DNA from 4 places in the Pantoea sp. B9002 genome. Region 3 is predicted to be linked to each of the others. Evidence: predicted binding sites of a transcription regulator. Region 3 holds the regulator's gene; each other region holds the start of a gene.
What was found. The regulator CRP, encoded in region 3, controls carbon source genes, mostly activating them, when cyclic AMP is high. The targets are predictions, from matches to a motif close to ATGTGANNNNNNTCACAT.
Positions count from the first base shown of each region.

Region 1 (5,000 bases), on a different contig from region 3:
CTCAGCAGCTGGTTTGCGCGTCTGCAGCCTCTGGTGGGTCAGCGCCAACAGTTGTGGATCGGATCATCTTGCTCGTTGCTGCACAGTCCAATCGATCTGAGCGTGGAAACCCGACTCGATGAAGAGGTGAAAAGTTGGTTCGCCTTTGCCCTGCAGAAGTGCGCTGAGCTTGCACTGCTGAGTCATGCGCTGAACAACAATGATGCCGCTTCGCTGGTCGAGTGGAGCGCGCCGATTCGTGCGCGAGCCAACTCCACGCGCGTTCACAATGCCGCCGTCGGCGAGCGTCTGGCGAAAATTCAGGCGAAAGACGTTGAACGTGCCAGCAGCTACACCGAGCGTGCCAAAGCGCAGCGTAACCGCTTTAACCTGCCAGCGTGGCCGACCACCACCATCGGTTCATTCCCGCAGACCACCGAAATTCGCGGCCTGCGCCTCGACTTCAAAAAAGGCAACATCGACGGTGGTAACTATCGCACTGGCATCGCCGAACACATCAAACAGGCGATTGTTGAGCAGGAACGTTTGGGCCTCGACGTGCTGGTGCACGGGGAAGCAGAGCGTAACGACATGGTGGAATACTTCGGCGAGAACCTCGACGGCTTCGTGTTCACCCAAAACGGCTGGGTACAGAGCTACGGCTCACGCTGCGTTAAACCACCAATTATCATCGGCGACGTAAGCCGTCCGCAAGCCATCACCGTTGAGTGGGCGAAGTACGCGCAGTCGCTGACCGACAAACCGGTGAAAGGCATGCTGACCGGTCCGGTAACGATTCTCTGCTGGTCGTTCCCGCGTGAAGATGTGAGCCGTGAAACCATCGCCAAACAGATTGCGCTGGCGCTGCGTGACGAAGTGGAAGATCTGGAAAAAGCCGGTATCGGCATTATTCAGATTGATGAACCGGCACTGCGCGAAGGCCTGCCGCTGCATCAGTCCGATTGGGCTGCATATCTGACCTGGGCGGTGGATGCGTTCCGTCTTAATGCCGCCGTGGCGCAGGATGAAACCCAGATCCACACCCACATGTGTTACTGCGAGTTTAATGACATCATGGACTCGATTGCTGCGCTGGATGCGGACGTCATCACTATCGAAACCTCACGCTCCGATATGGATCTGCTGGATACCTTTAAGGAGTTCGACTATCCCAACGAAATCGGTCCGGGCGTATATGACATTCATTCGCCGAACGTGCCGAGCGTGGAGTGGATGGAAGAGTTGCTGCGTAAAGCAGCGCAGAGCATCCCGGAAGAGCGTCTGTGGGTTAACCCGGATTGTGGCCTGAAAACGCGTGGCTGGACGGAAACCCGTCAGGCGCTGGCGAACATGGTAAAAGCGGCGCAAAACCTGCGGGGTGAAACGGTTTAGTGGTTGAGAAGGAAATTGGGGCGCATACGCGCCCCTTTTTATTACGCGTTCGGCGCTACGCCATACTGCGCGAACCACGCCAGCATGCGTTGCCAGCCATCTTTGGCCGAATCGGCGTGATAGCTCGCACGATAATCCGCGTTGAAAGCATGTCCTGCATCCGGATACACCACGATCTCCGCTTTAGCATTGGCGGCATGCAGCGCCTGTCGCATCTTATCAATGCTCTCCAGCGGGATGCTCTCATCCTGACCACCGTAAAGACCTAGCACCGGCGCATTCAGATCCACCGCGATATCGATCGGGTGCTTCTGCTGCTTCAGCGTCTTCTCACCGTCTAAACGGCCATACCACGCCACCGCCGCGCGGACCTGCGGATTGTGCGCGGCAAACAGCCAGCTAATGCGTCCGCCCCAGCAGAAACCGGTAATCGCCAGGCGACGGATATCACCATCGTGGCGCGTGGCCCAGTTGGCCACATGATCGAGATCGGACAACACCTGCGAATCCGGAACTTTGCTCACCAGCTCTTTGAACAGCGTGGGAATGTCGTGGTAATCGTTGGGATCGCCTTCACGGAAATAGAGTTCCGGAGCGATCGCCAGATAACCTTCCAACGCCAGACGGCGGCAGACATCGCGGATATGCTCGTGCACCCCGAAAATCTCCTGCACCACCAACACAACCGGCAAGGTCCCTTGATACTCTTTTGGTCGGGCGTAATAAGCGGGCAGATTCTCGCCCTGGCTCGGAACCGAGGTCTCGCCAGCATGAATCGCGTCGCTGCTGGTAATAATGGTGCTGCTTGCGGTGGGCTGAACGGCCGGTGCAAAGCCGCCGGGTGCCGTTTTTTGTGCCATATTGTCTTCGGTTTTCATTGTTCTCTCCGTGCTAGCAAATGCGCAATCACGTAACTATAGCCTGGCGAAGTGAAGCAAGGCTGGCGTAGGGTGCAGAGGGATTTTTTTCACGTGTGCTGCTTCTCTATTAACATTGCCACCAACACTTACACAGCACCGCTTGTAGCAATTCAGAATTGCACAGCGCCAATGTGTGATGTAAATCACATAATGTTTTTCTGATAATGTAAGTTTCATTATCGATGGTGAATTGAGTCACATATTTATACCGCCTGCTCACGTAGAGTGGCGCGCTCATCCCCAATTATCAGGAGTCTGTTATGGCCCAGTCTGACGTTTTCCACCTTGGCATCACCAAAGCTGATTTGAAAGGAGCCACGTTGGCCATCGTGCCTGGCGATCCTGAGCGCGTGAAGAAAATCGCCGCGCTGATGGACAACCCACAGCATCTGGCTTCACACCGTGAATTCACCACCTATCTGGCTGAAGTGGATGGCAAACCGGTTGTGGTGTGCTCCACCGGTATTGGCGGACCTTCAACGTCAATTGCGGTTGAAGAGCTGGCACAACTCGGCGTGCGCACGTTCCTGCGCGTTGGCACCACCGGCGCTATCCAGCCGCATATTAATGTTGGCGATGTGCTGGTCACTACCGCATCGGTACGCCTCGACGGCGCCAGCCTGCACTTTGCGCCGATGGAGTTCCCAGCGGTGGCTGATTTCACCTGCACCACCGCGCTGGTGGCAGCGGCAGAAGCGTGCGGCGCGAAAACCCACATTGGTATTACCGCCTCATCTGACACCTTCTATCCAGGCCAGGAACGCTACGATACCTTCTCCGGTCGCGTAGTGAATCGCTTCCAGGGTTCAATGGAAGAGTGGCAGCAAATGGGCGTCCTTAACTATGAGATGGAATCCGCTACACTGTTAACCATGTGCGCCAGTCAGGGACTGCGTGCCGGCATGGTGGCTGGCGTCATCGTGAACCGTACGCAAAAAGAGATCCCGGATGCCGCGACCATGAAGCAGACCGAAAGTGATGCGGTGAAAATTGTGGTTGAAGCCGCGCGTCGCTTAATTTAGTGCGCCAGCCAGGGATGAATTCGAGACCAGGCTTATAGGAAACTCTGTAATTTCCTGATTAGAATGCGCGCAATTTCAGCAGCTACTGAGAAATTTCTTATGCGCAAAATGGTTTCTGTCTCACGTCCTAATTTCATGAATAATCCCGCTACTGCGCAATCACGCGTTGAAGGTGTAGCAGCGAGATTTCGCCAGGCGATGGCGGCAAATAACTATCCTCTTGCGCGTCAGTGCTGTGAAGAAGTGCTGCGCGTCTTGCCTAATCATATGCAGGTGCTGAGCGACTACGCGTTAACTCTAATGCGTGTGGGCGAGCACAAAAAATCCTATAAAATTTACCAGAAAATCTATCAGGCTCCGGCTGCGCAGCGTGCCCAGGCATCGGAAACCTGGCTGGATGGATTAACCGAAGTGTGCGGCTGGCTGAATAAAGAAGATGAAGTGGCGCGTTACGGCCTCGAATCGCTGCAGAAATCCGATGTGACCTTCAGTAAAGGGCCGAAAGTAGCGTTCCCTTCTGACACACCGCCGCCGATCAACCGCAGTAATCCGGCAGAAAATATCATCTCCTTTAGCCTGTATGGCGGCCAGCCACGCTACTGCGAAACCTTGATTAAAAACATCGAAGTGGCGCGCGAGCTCTATCCTGACTGGATCTGCCGCATCTATCTTGACGACAGCGTGCCGCAGCACGTCTGGCAGCGCCTGGCGCAGCCTAACACCCAACTGGTGGATATGTCGCACGAGAAAACCATCTTCCCAACGCTGTGGCGCTTCCTGGTGATGGACGATACCAGCGTCAAACGCTATATCGTGCGTGACGCGGATTCGCTGCTCTCCGAGCGTGAAGTGGTGGCGGTAGAAGCCTGGTTGAATTCGCCTTACTGGTTCCATCATATGCGCGATTACTTCTCGCATACCGAGCTGCTGCTGGCGGGCATGTGGGGCGGCTGCCACGGCGTGTTCCACAACGTTGAGCAGCAGATGCGTGACTTTATCGCGCAGTATGAAGGCAGCGAACGCTTTACCGATCAGTACTTCCTCAAAGTGGCGCTGTGGCCAACGGTACGTGAAAGCATCCTGAATCATGACGATATTTTCCGTTTCCATCAGGCGCAAGCGTGGCCGGCGCATCAGCCGATTCGCTGGCAAACCGACAGCTTCCACGTCGGCAGCAACGCCGGTTTTGCTAGCATGGCGGGCCAGATTGAAAACGCGAAAGAGGGTTGGCAGCAGGTTGAGATCACTTACGACGGTAAAAGCTGGACCTATCCGGCCAAAATCCAGAATGAAAAAGAGTGGGTGTTGCCAATGCCATTCTTCCTGATTGATGCATGGAAAGCCGGCGATCTAACCGTAAAAGCGCTTTAAGTAGAAAACGTTTTCCCTAAATAATTCGAGTCGCAGGAAGGCGGCAAGCGAGCGAATCCTCAGGAGCTTACATCAGTAAGTGACTGGGGTGAGAACGTGCAGCCAACGCATCTGCGGCTTGAAGTATGAAGGGAAAAAAATCTGGACATTCATACAGTAGAGCTCTACCTTTTCCCTCAGCGAGACGATCCGCGGGGGGATTATGGATCAGCAACTTATCATTTGCGGCGCGCTGGCGCTGGCCGGTTTGGGCATTGGCTGGATCATTGCTCAACTGCGCGCCGGCCATCAGCACGCCAGCTTCACCACCGAGCGT
Region 1 covers NZ_JACAPA010000053.1:58,555-63,554, forward strand. Annotated here, with positions in the region: gene metE (5-methyltetrahydropteroyltriglutamate--homocysteine S-methyltransferase) at 1-1,371, shown strand, start outside; gene HX773_RS22550 (dienelactone hydrolase family protein) at 1,413-2,249, opposite strand; gene udp (uridine phosphorylase) at 2,552-3,313, shown strand; gene HX773_RS22560 (tetratricopeptide repeat protein) at 3,413-4,684, shown strand; gene rmuC (DNA recombination protein RmuC) at 4,887-5,000, shown strand, end outside.
Region 1: the regulator CRP is predicted to act here: its motif matches at 2,423-2,440, upstream of udp (uridine phosphorylase).

Region 2 (5,000 bases), on a different contig from region 3:
CTGGCGTGCGCTTGGTTAGCCAACCGGTAAAAGCAGGATCGTCAGCCAGCGCCTGAGTCATCTCCGTGACGAAATAGCCCGGCGCAATGGCGTTCACCTGAATATTGTGACGCGCCAACTCCACGCACATGCCGCGCGTCAGCATGGTCACCGCGCCTTTGGAGGCCGCGTAAGGCGTAATGGTGTCGCGCCCTAACTCACTCTGCATCGAACCGATATTGATGATTTTACCCTGCTGACGCTCGACCATTTTTTTCGCTACGGTTTGCGAAACCAGGAATACGGCGGTCTGGTTGACCGCGATAACGTCATTCCAGTCCTGCTCCGGGAATTCAAGGAACGGCCGACGACGCTGGATGCCGGCATTATTCACCAGCACATCAATCGCGCCCCACTCCGCTTCGATCTCATCCACCGCCTGCTTCACCTGCGCCGATTGCGTGACATCAAACGCTTTGGCGTGCGCACGTAAGCCCATCTCACGCAGCTGCGCCGCGCCCTTCTCTGCGCCTTCATGCGTAGTGGCGTTGACGATCACTTCAGCCCCGGCTTCCGCCAGGCCGCGCGCCAGCAGAAATCCAATGCCACGCGCCGAACCGGTCAGCAGCACACGCTTGCCTTCGAGGGAAAATAACTGACTCATCACTGCTCCTTAAAAGGTTAACTGGACTTTAGCGGCACGGGTTTTATCGCCGGCAAACTGCAGCGCGGCATCAATATCCTGCAAGGCGAACTCACCGCTGAACAGCGGCAGCGGGTTTACTACGCCGGTGGCCAGCCACTCGACGGCGGTGTTGAATTCATGGGTAAAGCGGAAGGATCCGACCAGATTAATCTCTTTGGCAATCAGCGCCATGATCGGAAAATTGGGAATGGTGCCGCCCATGCCAACCTGCACCAGCGTGCCTTTGGCGCACACCACATCGAGGCAGCGCTGCAGTGAAGAAGGATGGCCGGAGGCTTCAAATGCCACATCGAAATAGCCTTTGTCGGCAAGATAAGGCGCGAAGTCGCCATCCGCGGCATGAATCACATCGGTTGCGCCCATTTGCTGCGCCATCTCCAGTGAACGCTCGCTGATATCGCTGCACACAATAGAAGCCGCGCCGCGCGCTTTGGCGGCCGCCGCAATCAGGCAGCCAATCGGACCCACGCCCGAGATAAAAACGTGCTTGCCGGTGAGATCGCCTGCCTGCTGCGTGGCGTGAATGCAAACCGCCAGCGGCTCAGCGAACACCATGACCGTTTCGTCGGCATCCTGCGGGAACGGTACGCATTGCGCGCTATCCACCACTTTGTATTGGGTAAAGCCGCCATCAACGTGCGGCACATACATGGCGCTGCCGAAGAAGCGCATAGTGGTGCACTGGTTTTCCTGATCGCGCTGGCAATATTTGCACGCGCCGCAGGGTTTAGAGGGATTTACCGCGATTTTTTGCTCGGGTTTAAGTGCTGGATTGTCGCTCTCCACCACATAACCAATCACTTCGTGGCCCAGGATCATCGGCATTTTGATCTCGAAACTGCCGACCTTTCCTTCCTGATAGTAATGCAGATCGGAGCCACAAATGCCGCCGCGTGTGATGCGCACCAACGTACCTTTGCCGTCCCATTTCACCTGCTGTTGTGCAACGCTGACTTGTTTTTTTCCGGTGATGACGCCGGATTGCGTTTCGATATTCATAACGTCCCCATAAGTGCTGTCGCAATGGAGGCCATCAGACCGGGTTATGCGGCTTAAAACTGTGATGAAGATCACCTGGAGACATGTTACGGAAAGGTGTTACCTGGAACGTGAAGTCTGTGATGCAGAAGAGGAAACAGGCGACCGTAAGTGGCCGCCCGTGAAGAACATTAATAACCTGACATCAGGTCGTGGCTGTATTTGAACAGCTCAGAATCGGAGCGCAAGCCGAGTTTTTTCAGTGCCGATTGTTTCTGCCCGCTCACCGTTTTACGGCTGCGCTTAAACTTCACGGCAATTTGCGACACGCTCAAACCATCGAGAAAACAACGCACCACTTCCACTTCACGCGGGCTGAGGGTTTTCACCTTCTCATACATGTTGCCTTTGCTGCTGAAATCGAGGGTGTCATCCAGCGACTCTTCGCTCATGACATAGAGATTTTCTACTTCGTAGGCGACTTCTTTAGACAAGAACAAACGTCCCTGCGCCACCTGACGAATCGCATGGGTAATTTCCTGCATGTTATGACTTTTACCAATAAAGCCCTTCACGCCAGCGCTTAGCACCATTTTGACAATCGCCGGACTCTCCATGGATGAGGAGATCAGAATTTTTTGCTGTGGATAGTGATTACGCAGTTGCTTCACCAGCGCCAAACCATCCAGTTCACGTTCACCCAGCAGGAAATCCAGTACCAGCACATCCACCACGGTACTTCTTAGCTGATTGAATAATTCATTACTTGAAGCCCAGGTTCCAACCAAATGAATATCGGGCTCATGTTTTAAACACAACTCGAAAACGGTACGAACCATTGGGTGATCATCAAGGACAGCCACACGCACTTGTTTATTGTGTGCATATACCATTTATTTATTCCTTTATTACAGCATTAACTTTGTCCAATTCTGACTGTCACACCCGCTTCAATAAATAAATGGTGTCGATTACAACAGCTGTGAAAGAATAGCCTTCACAACATCAGAATTCTAATTGATAGAGTCACCCTAACAGCGGCCATTTTTATATGCCCCTTTAGGTTTATATTTTTACCGTGATAGATTCTTACTTGCCTGCTCACGTAAAAGTGGGAAAAGTCTGACTTAACTCCTTAACAAGACCACATAAGAATTGTCTTGAAAGAAAATGAGCAATCTAACTAACTGAATAAGCTAATAAATGAGCATCATATCGTAACATCACCATCACAGACACTCTTTCGCTAAAAATCAAATATTTGAGAATGGTCGCAAAATATTCGCAGTAAAAGAATAGAGCGAGCGAAAGGCAACAATATCTTTATACTCCACATTCCTTACAGCCATTAATGAATATGTTCAAGTGAGCAGCGTGCTAATTCACATCAATAATCTCCGTTTGGCAGCCTTGTTTTTTTTGGCTCTGCTTTCTTGTTCATTAATGGCATCAGAGCAAAAACTGCAATTACTGGCGCGATATGATACTGCTCAACCTGCCTTGCAATTAGCTGAGCCTATTCCTTCCGAGTTTCGTCATCAGATACTTAAAGTCGCTGTCGCAGGACAACCTCAACCGCCTCTGTTTATGGATATGGATACCCGGCGATTTGAAGGTGTAAGCGCAGATTATCTTTCGCTGATTCAAAATATGCTGGATACCACGGTAGAACTCCATTATTACGCCAGCCACAGCGCAGCGCAGGAAGCCGTGACCCGTGGAGAAATACATCTACTAGCGCTCCATGTAGCTCAGCCATCCTCATCCGGGCAGCAACCCTTGATCGCCAGCGAACCCTGGATGTTGGATTACGCAGCAATCGGTTTTAAATCTGAACAGAACGATACACAAAATGATGATGAACCTCATCGCCTGGCCTGGTCGGGTTCAGCATTGCTGCGGGCGCATTTGGAAGAGACTTATCAAAGCGACCTTTTAGTTCGCTTTCCAGGTTACTACGATGCTGTCGCCGCAACCGTTTATGGTCAAACTGAGCGTGTCTGGGGCAGCGCCGCCACTCTTACGCACCTCAACCGCTTCATGTTCGCTAATGCGTTAGAAATAACCAAAGATGACCACGCTCTCGCGATGAATGTCAGCTTTGGCATTAGCCCGCGTTATCCGCAACTGGCTGATGCAATCAATCTTGCCTTAACACAAATTCCTCTTTCCATTCGTATGCAAATAGCCAAGCGCTGGCAGCTTGATACGCATCATGTGCTGCAGCGCAATCCGCTTGCACTGACGCAGGAAGAGGAGAAATGGCTGGATGAACACCAGCATATCATTACCGCCCTACCGCAAACCCTGGCTCCGCTTAGTAGTCATACCGGCAGCATGCCGTTTCGCGGCATGATTATTGATGTCTTAGGTCTAATTACCAACCAGAGTGGGATGACATTCATTCCAGTAGATCAGGAGGAAAGTAGCGGCGATTACACAGCGAAAAATTCTCCACGTTTGTATGCGCTAGAGATCCATAACCATGAAATGTCGCCTGAGTTGGTAACCCGACCATGGCTGGTTTCACATTGGGTCATTATTCGCCATAAGCGACCACGTAATATCATGGCTCGGGATCCTTTCCCCTTTGGTTCTGCTCTGATGCTGAACAACCGGCACATGAAAGATTGGATGCTGCTGCATTATCCCCATCTCAACCTTTCCTTCAGCGATAACCCTTTGCAGGCTTTACATGATTTGCAGGCGCATGAAATTGATGCGGTCGTGCTGCCAAAAATTTTTGCGGATTACTTGCTCCATAACCATTATGCGGATGACTTTATTATTGAAACGACGTTGGGTGCAGAGCCGGCACGCTTTGTCATGCGCGTTGAGCCCGGTAATGAAATGTTGGTTAGCATCCTCAATAAAGCATTAATCGCAATCCCGCCGGAAACGATGTTCAAATTACTGGCGCAATGGCGTCAGGCAGATATGCCGTTCCTGAGTGCTTCATGGCAGAACTATAAACAAATTATCTTGCTGATCGTTTCGGTATCAACCGGTTTGATCGCGCTTATTTTGCTGTGGAACCGCCATCTGCGTAAGGTTATTCAGCAACGTATTCAGGCCGAAAATGCGTTAAAAAATCAGCTCAATTTCACTCATACGCTGTTTAATGATTCACCGGTTGCGATGTATATTCGCGACAAACAAACCCGGCTGGTTGATTGCAACAATGCCTATCTGCGCTTTATGAATTTTCGGCGTGAAGAGGTCATTGGGAAACGACTTTCGGACGTTCTGACAGGTAATAACGCCAGTATTCATAATATTGAAGATGGCTATCAGAAAACCTTGCTGGATGGCGAAGCCGTCATACGCGACATACACA
Region 2 covers NZ_JACAPA010000006.1:19,250-24,249, forward strand. Annotated here, with positions in the region: gene idnO (gluconate 5-dehydrogenase) at 1-643, opposite strand, end outside; gene idnD (L-idonate 5-dehydrogenase) at 653-1,684, opposite strand; gene HX773_RS03905 (response regulator transcription factor) at 1,855-2,556, opposite strand; gene HX773_RS03910 (ATP-binding protein) at 3,029-5,000, shown strand, end outside.
Region 2: the regulator CRP is predicted to act here: its motif matches at 1,744-1,761, upstream of idnD (L-idonate 5-dehydrogenase).

Region 3 (5,000 bases):
GCGACGTGGTGCTGGTGTGGTCGGAACTGCATGAATCGATCAATATTATGCCAAAGGGTGAATTCCGCGGCTGATGCGCCCCGCGGCAATTCGTGGTAACAATGCTCATCGCCGGACTTCACAGGGAGCTCTGTTATGTCAGCCAGGCATCCAATTATTGCCGTCACCGGTTCCAGCGGCGCCGGAACCACCACCACCAGCCTCGCCTTCCGTAAGATTTTCCAACAGTTGAATCTGCATGCGGCGGAACTCGAAGGCGACAGTTTCCATCGGTTTACGCGTCCGGAAATGGACATGGCGATCCGCAAGGCGCGCGATCTCGGTCGTCACATCAGCTACTTCGGCCCGGAAGCCAACGACTTCGGCCTGCTGGAGCAGACGTTCAAACATTATGGCCAAACCGGCCTCGGCGAATCGCGCAAATATCTGCATACCTACGACGAAGCGGTGCCGTGGAATCAGGTGCCGGGCACTTTCACGCCGTGGCAGCCGCTGCCGGAAAACACCGATGTGCTGTTCTATGAAGGCTTGCACGGCGGCGTGGTTACCCAGCAGCAAAATGTGGCGGAGCATGTCGATCTGCTGGTTGGCGTGGTACCGATTGTTAACCTTGAGTGGATTCAGAAGCTGGTGCGTGACACCGGCGAGCGCGGCCATTCACGCGAAGCGGTGATGGATTCGGTGGTACGTTCGATGGAGGATTACATTAACTTCATCACGCCACAGTTCTCGCGCACCCACATTAACTTCCAGCGCGTGCCGACCGTTGATACCTCAAACCCGTTTGCCGCACGCGAAATTCCGTCGCTCGACGAAAGCTTCGTGGTGATTCATTTCCGTGGTCTGGAAGGCATCGCGTTCCCCTATCTGCTGGCGATGATTCAGGGATCGTTTATTTCGCACATCAATACGCTGGTGGTGCCGGGCGGCAAAATGGGATTGGCGATGGAGCTGATTATGCTGCCGCTGGTGCAGCGACTGATTGAAGGAAAGCGGATTGAATAGGTTTGGTGCGGGCTGTGAAAAGGGAGGCATGAATGCCTCCCCTACGACCGATTACAACTCGACAACCTCATAACTGTGGGTAATTTCCACACCTTTACCCAGCATGATCGCCACCGAGCAATATTTTTCCGCTGACAGATCAACCGCGCGCGCAACCGCTTTATCGCTCAATGCTTTACCGCTAACGATAAAATGCAGGTTGATGTGGGTGAAAATGCGTGGCGCTTCTTCACGGCGTTCTGAAGTAAGTTTCACTTCGCAATCGGCCACATCGCTGCGCCCTTTTTGCAGGATTGACACCACGTCAATGGCGCTACAGCCGCCCGCGGCCATCAGCACCATCTCCATTGGACTTGGCGCTTTATCACCGGAATTACCGTCCATTAATACCTGATGGCCGGATGAGGATTCTCCGAGAAAGGTAAGACCTTCCACCCATTTCACTCGTGCCTGCATTATTCTTTCTCCTGAAGCGGCGGTTTTGCCGCCAGAGTACGCTTTCACCTGACAAACAGCAATCCAGAGTAATCCCCCTTCTGCTGAAGCGAGACAACACAAGACAGCTCGCAAAAGCTGTGCTACAAACAGTGCTGAAAATATTTTCGTCATCACAGACGAAGGCCGGAAGAATCAAAAGCGTAGCTTAAGAGTCCACCCGGAATAATTTTTCCTTTACTGGAAACGCTCGACGATTAAACCGCCTGACAGGGAAAAATGCCCCCTGTATTTTGGGCACGATTACAACAGAGGATAATAGCGAATGGTTCTCGGCAAACCGCAAACAGACCCTACACTCGAATGGTTCCTGTCCCATTGCCATATTCACAAATATCCATCCAAAAGCACGCTCATCCATCAGGGTGAGAAAGCGGAAACGCTGTACTACATCGTAAAAGGTTCCGTAGCGGTACTGATTAAAGATGAAGAAGGCAAAGAGATGATTCTCTCCTACCTCAATCAGGGAGATTTCATCGGCGAACTCGGTCTTTTCGAAGAAGGCCAGGAACGTAGTGCTTGGGTGCGTGCGAAGTCTGCCTGCGAAGTGGCTGAAATTTCATACAAAAAATTCCGTCAGCTGATTCAGGTAAACCCGGATATTTTAATGCGACTTTCGTCGCAAATGGCGCGTCGTCTGCAAGTGACATCTGAGAAAGTGGGCAACCTTGCCTTCCTCGATGTCACCGGACGCATTGCGCAAACGCTGCTAAATCTGGCCAAACAGCCAGATGCGATGACTCACCCAGACGGGATGCAAATCAAAATCACCCGTCAGGAGATTGGTCAGATCGTGGGCTGCTCACGCGAAACCGTGGGTCGTATCCTGAAAATGCTGGAAGATCAGAACCTGATCTCCGCACACGGTAAAACCATCGTCGTTTACGGCACCCGCTAATTTCTTCTCACCCACGGCGTGATGGCAACATCGCGCCGTTTCTATTTGCGATGAGCTGATGTGGCGCCGAATCATCTATCATCCCGAAGTTAACTATGCGCTGCGGCAAACGCTGGTGCTGTGCCTGCCTGTGGCTCTCGGCTGGCTGTTTGGCGATCTGCAAAAAGGTCTGCTGTTCTCGTTAGTGCCTGCCTGCTGCAACATGGCGGGACTGGATACGCCGCACAAACGCTTCTTCAAACGCCTGATTGTGGGTGGTTCGCTGTTTGCCACCGGCAGTTTCCTGATGCAGATCCTCACCGCTTACCAGATTCCGCTGCCGCTGATTTTGCTGGCGCTGCCGCTGCTGATTGGCGTAACCGGCGAAATCGGCCCGCTGCACGCGCGCCTGCTGCCCGCCACACTCATCGCCGCCATCTTTACGCTCAGCTTAGTGGGACGTATGCCGATGTGGGTGCCGCCGCTGCTCTACATTGGCGGCACGCTGTGGTACGGCTTGTTCAACTGGTTCTGGTTCTGGCTGTGGAAAGAGCAGCCGATGCGCGAATCGCTCAGCCTGCTGTTCCGCGAGCTGGCCGATTATTGCGATGCCAAATACACCTTACTGACGCAGCTGACCGATCCGGAGAAAGCGCTGCCGCCGCTGCTGGCGCGCCAGCAAAAGGCGGTCGATCTCATCACCACCTGTTACCAGCAAATGCACATGCTGTCGGCGAGCCGCGATAACAGCCACAAACGCCTGACGCGCGCTTTCCAGGTGGCGCTGGATTTACAGGAACACATCTCGGTGAGTTTGCATCAGCCCGAAGAGGTGCAGAAGCTGGTTGAGGAGAGCCACGCCGAAGCGGTGATTCGCTGGAACGCGAAAATCATCTCGGCGCGGCTGCGCGTGCTGGCGGACGCGATTCTCTACCATCAGCTGCCGGATCGTTTTCACATGGAGAAACAGCTCGGCGCGCTGGAGAAAATTGCGCGCCAGCATCCGGATAATCCGGTCGGCAACTTCTGCCTGTATCACTTCAGCCGCATCGCCCGCGTATTGCGTACGCAGAAGCCGCTCTATACGCGTGACCTGATGGCCGATCGCCAGCGCCGCTTACCGCTATTACCGGCGCTGCGCAGTTATCTGTCGTTCAAATCCACCGCGTTACGCACCGCGGCACGCTTCGCCGTAATGCTGATGTTTGGCAGCTCGCTGGCGCTGTTCTTCAACATTCCCAAACCTTACTGGATTCTGATGACCATCATGTTCGTCAGCCAGAACGGTTACAGCGCCACGCGCGTGCGTATTCAGCACCGTGCGCTGGGCACTTTCGCCGGATTGCTGATCGCCGCCGCGTCGCTGCAGCTGGCGGTGCCGGAATCGATCACGCTGCTGTTTATGCTGGGGATCACGCTGGCGAGTTATCTGATCACGCGGAAATATTACGGCTGGTCGATGATTGGCTTCACCGTCACTGCGGTGTATTCGCTGCAATTGCTGTCGCTTAACGGCGCACAATTTCTGCTGCCGCGCATGATGGATACTTTGATGGGCTGTTTAATTGCCTTTGCCGGAATGATTTGGCTGTGGCCGCAGTGGCAAAGCGGGCTGCTGCGTAAGAACGCGCACGATGCGCTGGAAGCCTATCAGGAAGCGCTGCGACTGCTGCTGGGGCCGGAACAGTCGCCAGAGAAACTGGCTTATCAGCGCATGAAGGTTAATCAGGCGCACAACGCGCTGTTCAACTCATTGAACCAGGCATCGAGCGAGCCGGGCTTTAACCTGCAATATCTGAAAGATATGCGCATGTGGGTCACGCACAGTCAGTTCATCGTCGAGCATATTAACGCCATGACGATTCTGGCGCGCGAGCACACCATGCTGACATCGAAGCTGGCAGAACGTTATCTGCAATCCTGTGAAATCGCGCTGCAGCGTTGTCAGCAGCGGCTGGCGTATGACGGGCCAGGTAACGACAGCAATATTCTGGAAGCGCCGGAGAATCTCAATGAAGGGCCGGTAACGATTGTCGAACAGCATGTGAAGCGGATTTTGCAGCACCTTAGCGTAATGCACACCATCTCTTCGCTGGCGTGGAGCCAGCGACCGCATCATGGCCGCTGGCTCAAGGTGTTACGTCCGAAAGCGGATTAAGCGGCCAGCACCTTTTCAATCGCACTGGCGAAACGTGTCATGCCTTCGGCGATATCGGTCGGTTCAATCACCAGAGACGGCACAAAACGGATCACGTCGGTTCCGGCGGTGAGAATCATCAGCCCTTCCGCGGCGGAAGCGTTGAGGATGTCACGCGCTTTGCTGGCGAACTGCGGCTTCAGCGCGGCACCAATCAGCAGACCTTTGCCGCGAATCTCGCTGAAGATAGCGAATTTGCTGTCGATGGCTTGCAGCGCTTCAACAAACTGCTGACGACGCGCTTCGACGCCTTCCAGCACTTCTGTCGTGTTGATGATATCCAGCGCGGTTTCAGCGATGGCACACGCCAGCGGATTACCACCGTAAGTGGTGCCGTGTACGCCCGGCGCCATTACTGAGGCGATTTCGTTGGTGGTCAACATCGCACTCACCGGGAAACCGCCGCCCAGCGCTTTAGCGGTGGTG
Region 3 covers NZ_JACAPA010000036.1:194,573-199,572, reverse strand. Annotated here, with positions in the region: gene HX773_RS18095 (YheU family protein) at 1-74, shown strand, start outside; gene HX773_RS18090 (phosphoribulokinase) at 136-1,005, shown strand; gene HX773_RS18085 (OsmC family protein) at 1,057-1,461, opposite strand; gene crp (cAMP-activated global transcriptional regulator CRP) at 1,766-2,398, shown strand; gene HX773_RS18075 (YccS/YhfK family putative transporter) at 2,457-4,535, shown strand; gene HX773_RS18070 (aspartate aminotransferase family protein) at 4,532-5,000, opposite strand, start outside.

Region 4 (5,000 bases), on a different contig from region 3:
TGTCCGCCAGATGCGGCGCCAGTGCGCTCAGCGGCGCATCGGCAGGCAGCGTGATCAGCTCAAAACCTTGCTGTTGCAGTGTGGCTATCGGCGTCGCGTCATATTTCGCAAACGACGGTGAGGTACAGATGACTTTCATAATTCTTCCCGATGTTAAAAATAAAAACCGTTCTCGCGGAGCGCATGCATCGTAGCGGCGCAATTTATTGCGCGATAAATCGCGCCGCTACGGCATGTGCGGCGATTGAAACCGGCTTCACGCCGCTATAGCGATGACTCTAATCACTGCAAATACTGATTCACAATCTGGCGAATCTTCTGCTCTTCTTCGGCAGAGAAACTCACCGCGTAGCGGCTGTCGCCAACCTCAAAACCGAGCAGCGTCACCGCTTTTTTCACTGCGGCGGGAGAGAAGCCCACGCTATACAGATCGGTGCGCAGACCGGTGACATTTTCCTGCGCCAGGCGCGAACCTTCGATGTCACCCGCATGGAAGTGTGCCCAAATCGCGTTGATCTCTTTAGGCGCCACGTTAGCGAGACCAGAAATACAGGCCGAGCAGCCGTCGACAAAGCCCTGATGGATCAGCGAATCCGGGCCGTTCAGCACATTGAAACTGTCGATTCCTGCAGCCGCTTGCAGGAAGCCGCTCAGGCTCTCATAGCTACCGGCGCTGTCTTTGATGCCGATGATGTTCGGGTGCGCGGCCAGCGTACGAACGGTTTCCGGCTGCAGCGTATTGCCGGTGCGCGCTGGAATGTTGTAGAGGAACAGCGGCACGTCGATGGCGTCAGCCACCGCGCGATAGTGGGCAATCAGCTCTTCCTGCTTTAGCGGTACGAAGTAGGGCGTGATGACCGAAACCGCATCCACGCCCAGCTTCGCCACTTGTTTCCCGAGACGAATGGTTTCACGCGTGGAGATCTCGCCAATGTGCGCCACCACCGGCGCGCGGCCGTTAACTTCATCAACGCAGGTCTGCGTCACCGCCAGCTTCTCCTGTTCGTTCAGCACGAAGAATTCGCCGTTGGTGCCGCCGCAGAAGATGCCGTTGCCGGCGCTTAACTGACGTTGCACCTGTTCGCGTTGGGCGGCTGGATTGAATGCGCCGTCGCGATCTAAAGTGGTGACGATGGCGGTTAACACGCCCTTAATTTTCTTGCTCATGTTGTCCTCGATAATCCTTAGTGATTTAAAGCCGGAAACAGCGCCAGGTAGACGTTTCGTACGTCATCGGCGCCCACTTTCATCGGTACATTCTTCATCAGGCGCTGCACGTCGAGCGCGGCCTCCACCAGATACGGCAGATGATCCGGGCCGATACCCAGTTCTTCCAGGCTGGCGGGCAGCTTCAGGCGTTTCACCAGCGCGGCAAAATACGCCACCAGCGCGTGGGATTTGGCTTCATCATCCAGCGTGGTATCGGCATCCGGCAGCAGATCGTAAGCCTGAGCGAATTTGCTCACCGCCACCGGTCGCACAACGCGCATACAGGGCGCGAGCAGAATGGCGTTGGCGACGCCGTGCGGCAGGTGATATTTGCCACCCAGCGGATAAGACATGGCGTGCACCAGATGCGTACCGGCATGCGCAATGGAAGCGCCGCCATAATAAGAAGCCCACAGCATATTCAGGCGCGCTTCGAGATTGTCTGGTTCGGCGATAGTGGTTTCGAGGCTGGCAAACAGCTTTTTCATGCCGATCAGCGCATAGTTATCGCTCACCGGATTGGACACGGTCGCGGTAAAGCACTCGATCAAATGGCACAGCGCATCGATTCCAGTTGAAGAGGCGATGTGCGGTGGCATGCTGGTGGTGAGTTCTGGCACCAGCGCGACATAATCTGGCAGCATCACCGGCGTGATAATGCCGACTTTGGTCTCTTTCTCAGGGATCGCCAGAATCGCGTTGGGCGTGGCTTCGGAGCCGGTGCCTGCGGTGGTAGGGATCAGCAGCGAAGTGGTGCGCGTCTGCGGTTTTTCACCGGCCAGCAGCGCATCCAGCGTAGGTGCGCCCTCGACACACAGAATCGACAGCAGCTTGGCGACGTCCAGTACGCTGCCACCGCCGACGCCAATCACCAGATCCACATCGCTGCTCGGCAGCGCGGCGACAATGGCCGCCACGTCGTGCTGGCTGGGCTCTGGCGGCACCGTATTGACGATGCTCAGGCTGGCAATCTGCTGCTTCAACTGGGCAATCAGCGTCTGCACCGCCGGAATGCCTTCAATATTCTTATCGGTCACCAGCAGCGCTTTTTCTTTACCTTGCAGTAAATAGCTGAGGTCATTAAGCGCCTGAAAGCCACTGATCACGGTGCTGTTGATATTCATCTCATACCCTTACGTTTTTTACGCTGAATGATTAAGTTTGCTCAAGCAGCGCGAGGTCTATCACTACAGTGCCTAATTTTATAGGGCAAATTGATTTCGATTAATTTGATCTTGCTCACATATAATCAATCATGATTGAATATAATCATTACAGCACGGCAGCAGCCGGAACAGGAGAGAGCATGACTTTACCGCCATGGAAAACGCCAGTCCTGGTGATTGCCGATGATTTCACCGGCGCCAATGACGCGGGCAGCGGGCTGGCACAAGCCGGAGCGCGAGTGCATGTGCTGTTTGATAGCAGCACCCCGCATGACGCTGATGCCGCCGATGTGCTGGTAATCAGCACCGATAGCCGTGCGCTCAGCGCGCAGGAAGCGGCCCGGCGCACGCGGGCTGCGATTGAGCAACATCAGGCCATCGCTAACGATGGTTGGTTGTTTAAGAAGATTGATTCCACGCTGCGCGGCAATCCCGGCGCAGAAATCGCCGCCGCGATGCAGGCCAGCGGTAAAACACTAGCCTTAGTGGTGCCGGCGGTGCCGAAGCTGGGACGCACCACGCGTGCGGGTGAAGTGTGGATCCATCAGCAGCGTCTGATCGACAGCGAATTCGCCAGCGATCCTAAAACGCCGGTCACCAGCGGCCATGTGCTGACGCGATTGCAGATGCAGAGCACCTTGCCGGGTGAAACCCTCGATCTCGCCACGCTGCGCGGTGGGCAACTGGCGCAGGTACTCGCCAGTAAGCAAGGTTTGCTGGTGGTGGATATCGAGCAGGACGCCGATATTGCCTTATTAATGGCGGCGGTAGCCACGCTGGAGACGCGTCCACTGCTGGCCGGCGCATCCGGTCTCAGCGATGCGCTCGGCGCGTTGCTGGCCCGCCGTCCGGTGCTGGCGGTGGTTGGCTCGATGAGTGCCATTGCGCAGCAGCAGATTACGCGCCTCGCCAGCCAGCGCGACATCTGCGTTATCGAGATTGATATCCGCCAGCTGTTTGCCCAACCGGCCTGGCCGCAGGCTGAACAGTGGCAGCAGGCAATGCAGCAGGCGTTGCACGACGGTGCACATTGCGTGGTACGCACTACGCAACACGCCGATCAGCGCCATGAGATTGAGCAGTTGTGCCAACAGCATCAGGTTTCACGTCAATTATTGGGCGAGCGCATCTGCCAGTTTCTCGCGCAGTTAACCCGCCGCGTGTGCCGCGAGGTGCAGCCCGCTGGGCTGTATCTCTCTGGCGGTGATGTGGCGATTGCCGTGGCGCAGGCGTTTGGCGCGAGCGGTTTCCAGATTCAGGGCCTTGTGGCGGGCTGCGTGCCGCACGGGGTTTTGCTTAACAGTGAATTACACCTGCCGGTGATGACCAAAGCAGGTGGCTTTGGTGACGAAAACACCCTGGTAGAAGCCATTCGTTTTATTGAGGAGAAGTCAAGTGAGTAAAATTATTGCGATTACCATGGGCGATCCGGCGGGCATCGGCCCGGAGATCATCATTAAAGCGCTGGCAGAAGGTGAGTTAGCGGGCGTGCCTGCCGTGGTGGTCGGCTGCGCCAACACCCTGCGTCGGGTGATGGGACTCAATGTCACGCCGCAGGCTGAACTGCGCGTGCTCGATCAGGTCAAGGATGCGCATTTCGCGCCCGGCATTATCAACGTGATTGATGAGCCGCTGGCGGATGCCGCCGCGCTGCAGCCCGGCGTGGTGCAGAAAGCAGCGGGAGATTTGGCCTGGCGCTGCGTCAAACGCGCCACCGAACTGGCGCTGGCTGGCGACGTGCAGGCGATCGCCACCGCGCCGTTAAATAAAGAGGCGCTGCACTCGGCGGGACATCTTTATCCCGGCCACACCGAACTGCTGGCGCAACTGACCAACACCAAAAATTATGCCATGGTGCTCTACACCGATAAGCTAAAAGTGATTCACGTCACCACGCATATCGCGCTGCGCAAGTTCCTCGATACCTTAAACGGCGAGCGCATTAAGACGGTGATCGGCATGGCCGACAGCTTCCTGCGCCGCGTCGGTTTCGACAAGCCGCGCATCGCCGTGGCGGGCGTTAATCCGCATGCCGGTGAAAACGGTCTGTTTGGTGATGAAGAGATCACCATCGTCGCGCCTGCCATTAAGGCCATGAAAGCGCAGGGCATTGATGTCAGCGGCCCGTGTCCGCCCGATACCGTGTTCCTGCAGTGTCAGGAAGGACAGTACGATATGGTGGTGGCGATGTACCACGATCAGGGGCATATCCCACTGAAATTATTAGGCTTTTATGATGGTGTTAACATCACTGCGGGCCTGCCGTTTATCCGCACCTCGGCGGACCACGGCACCGCGTTTGATATCGCCTGGACAGGTAAAGCGAACTCTGCGAGCATGGCGATCTCCATTAAACTCGCGATGCAGCTTGCATAGGGAAATATGAAGGGACAAAGCCGTCTCGACCAGATTATGGATTATCTGAAGAGCCATAATTTGGTCACTGTTGAACAACTGGTGAGCGCTATTTCCGCCTCGCCAGCGACGATCCGCCGCGATCTGATCAAGCTGGACAAGGAAGGCGTTATTAGCCGCAGCCACGGCGGCGTCACGCTGAATCGCTTTATCCCCAATCAGCCCACCACGCTGGAGAAGATGCAGCGTAACCTCGCCGAGAAGCAGGCC
Region 4 covers NZ_JACAPA010000008.1:59,968-64,967, reverse strand. Annotated here, with positions in the region: gene HX773_RS05080 (phosphoglycerate dehydrogenase) at 1-139, opposite strand, end outside; gene HX773_RS05075 (dihydrodipicolinate synthase family protein) at 283-1,167, opposite strand; gene HX773_RS05070 (iron-containing alcohol dehydrogenase) at 1,185-2,333, opposite strand; gene HX773_RS05065 (four-carbon acid sugar kinase family protein) at 2,516-3,778, shown strand; gene HX773_RS05060 (D-threonate 4-phosphate dehydrogenase) at 3,771-4,751, shown strand; gene HX773_RS05055 (DeoR/GlpR family DNA-binding transcription regulator) at 4,758-5,000, shown strand, end outside.
Region 4: the regulator CRP is predicted to act here: its motif matches at 2,437-2,454, upstream of HX773_RS05070 (iron-containing alcohol dehydrogenase).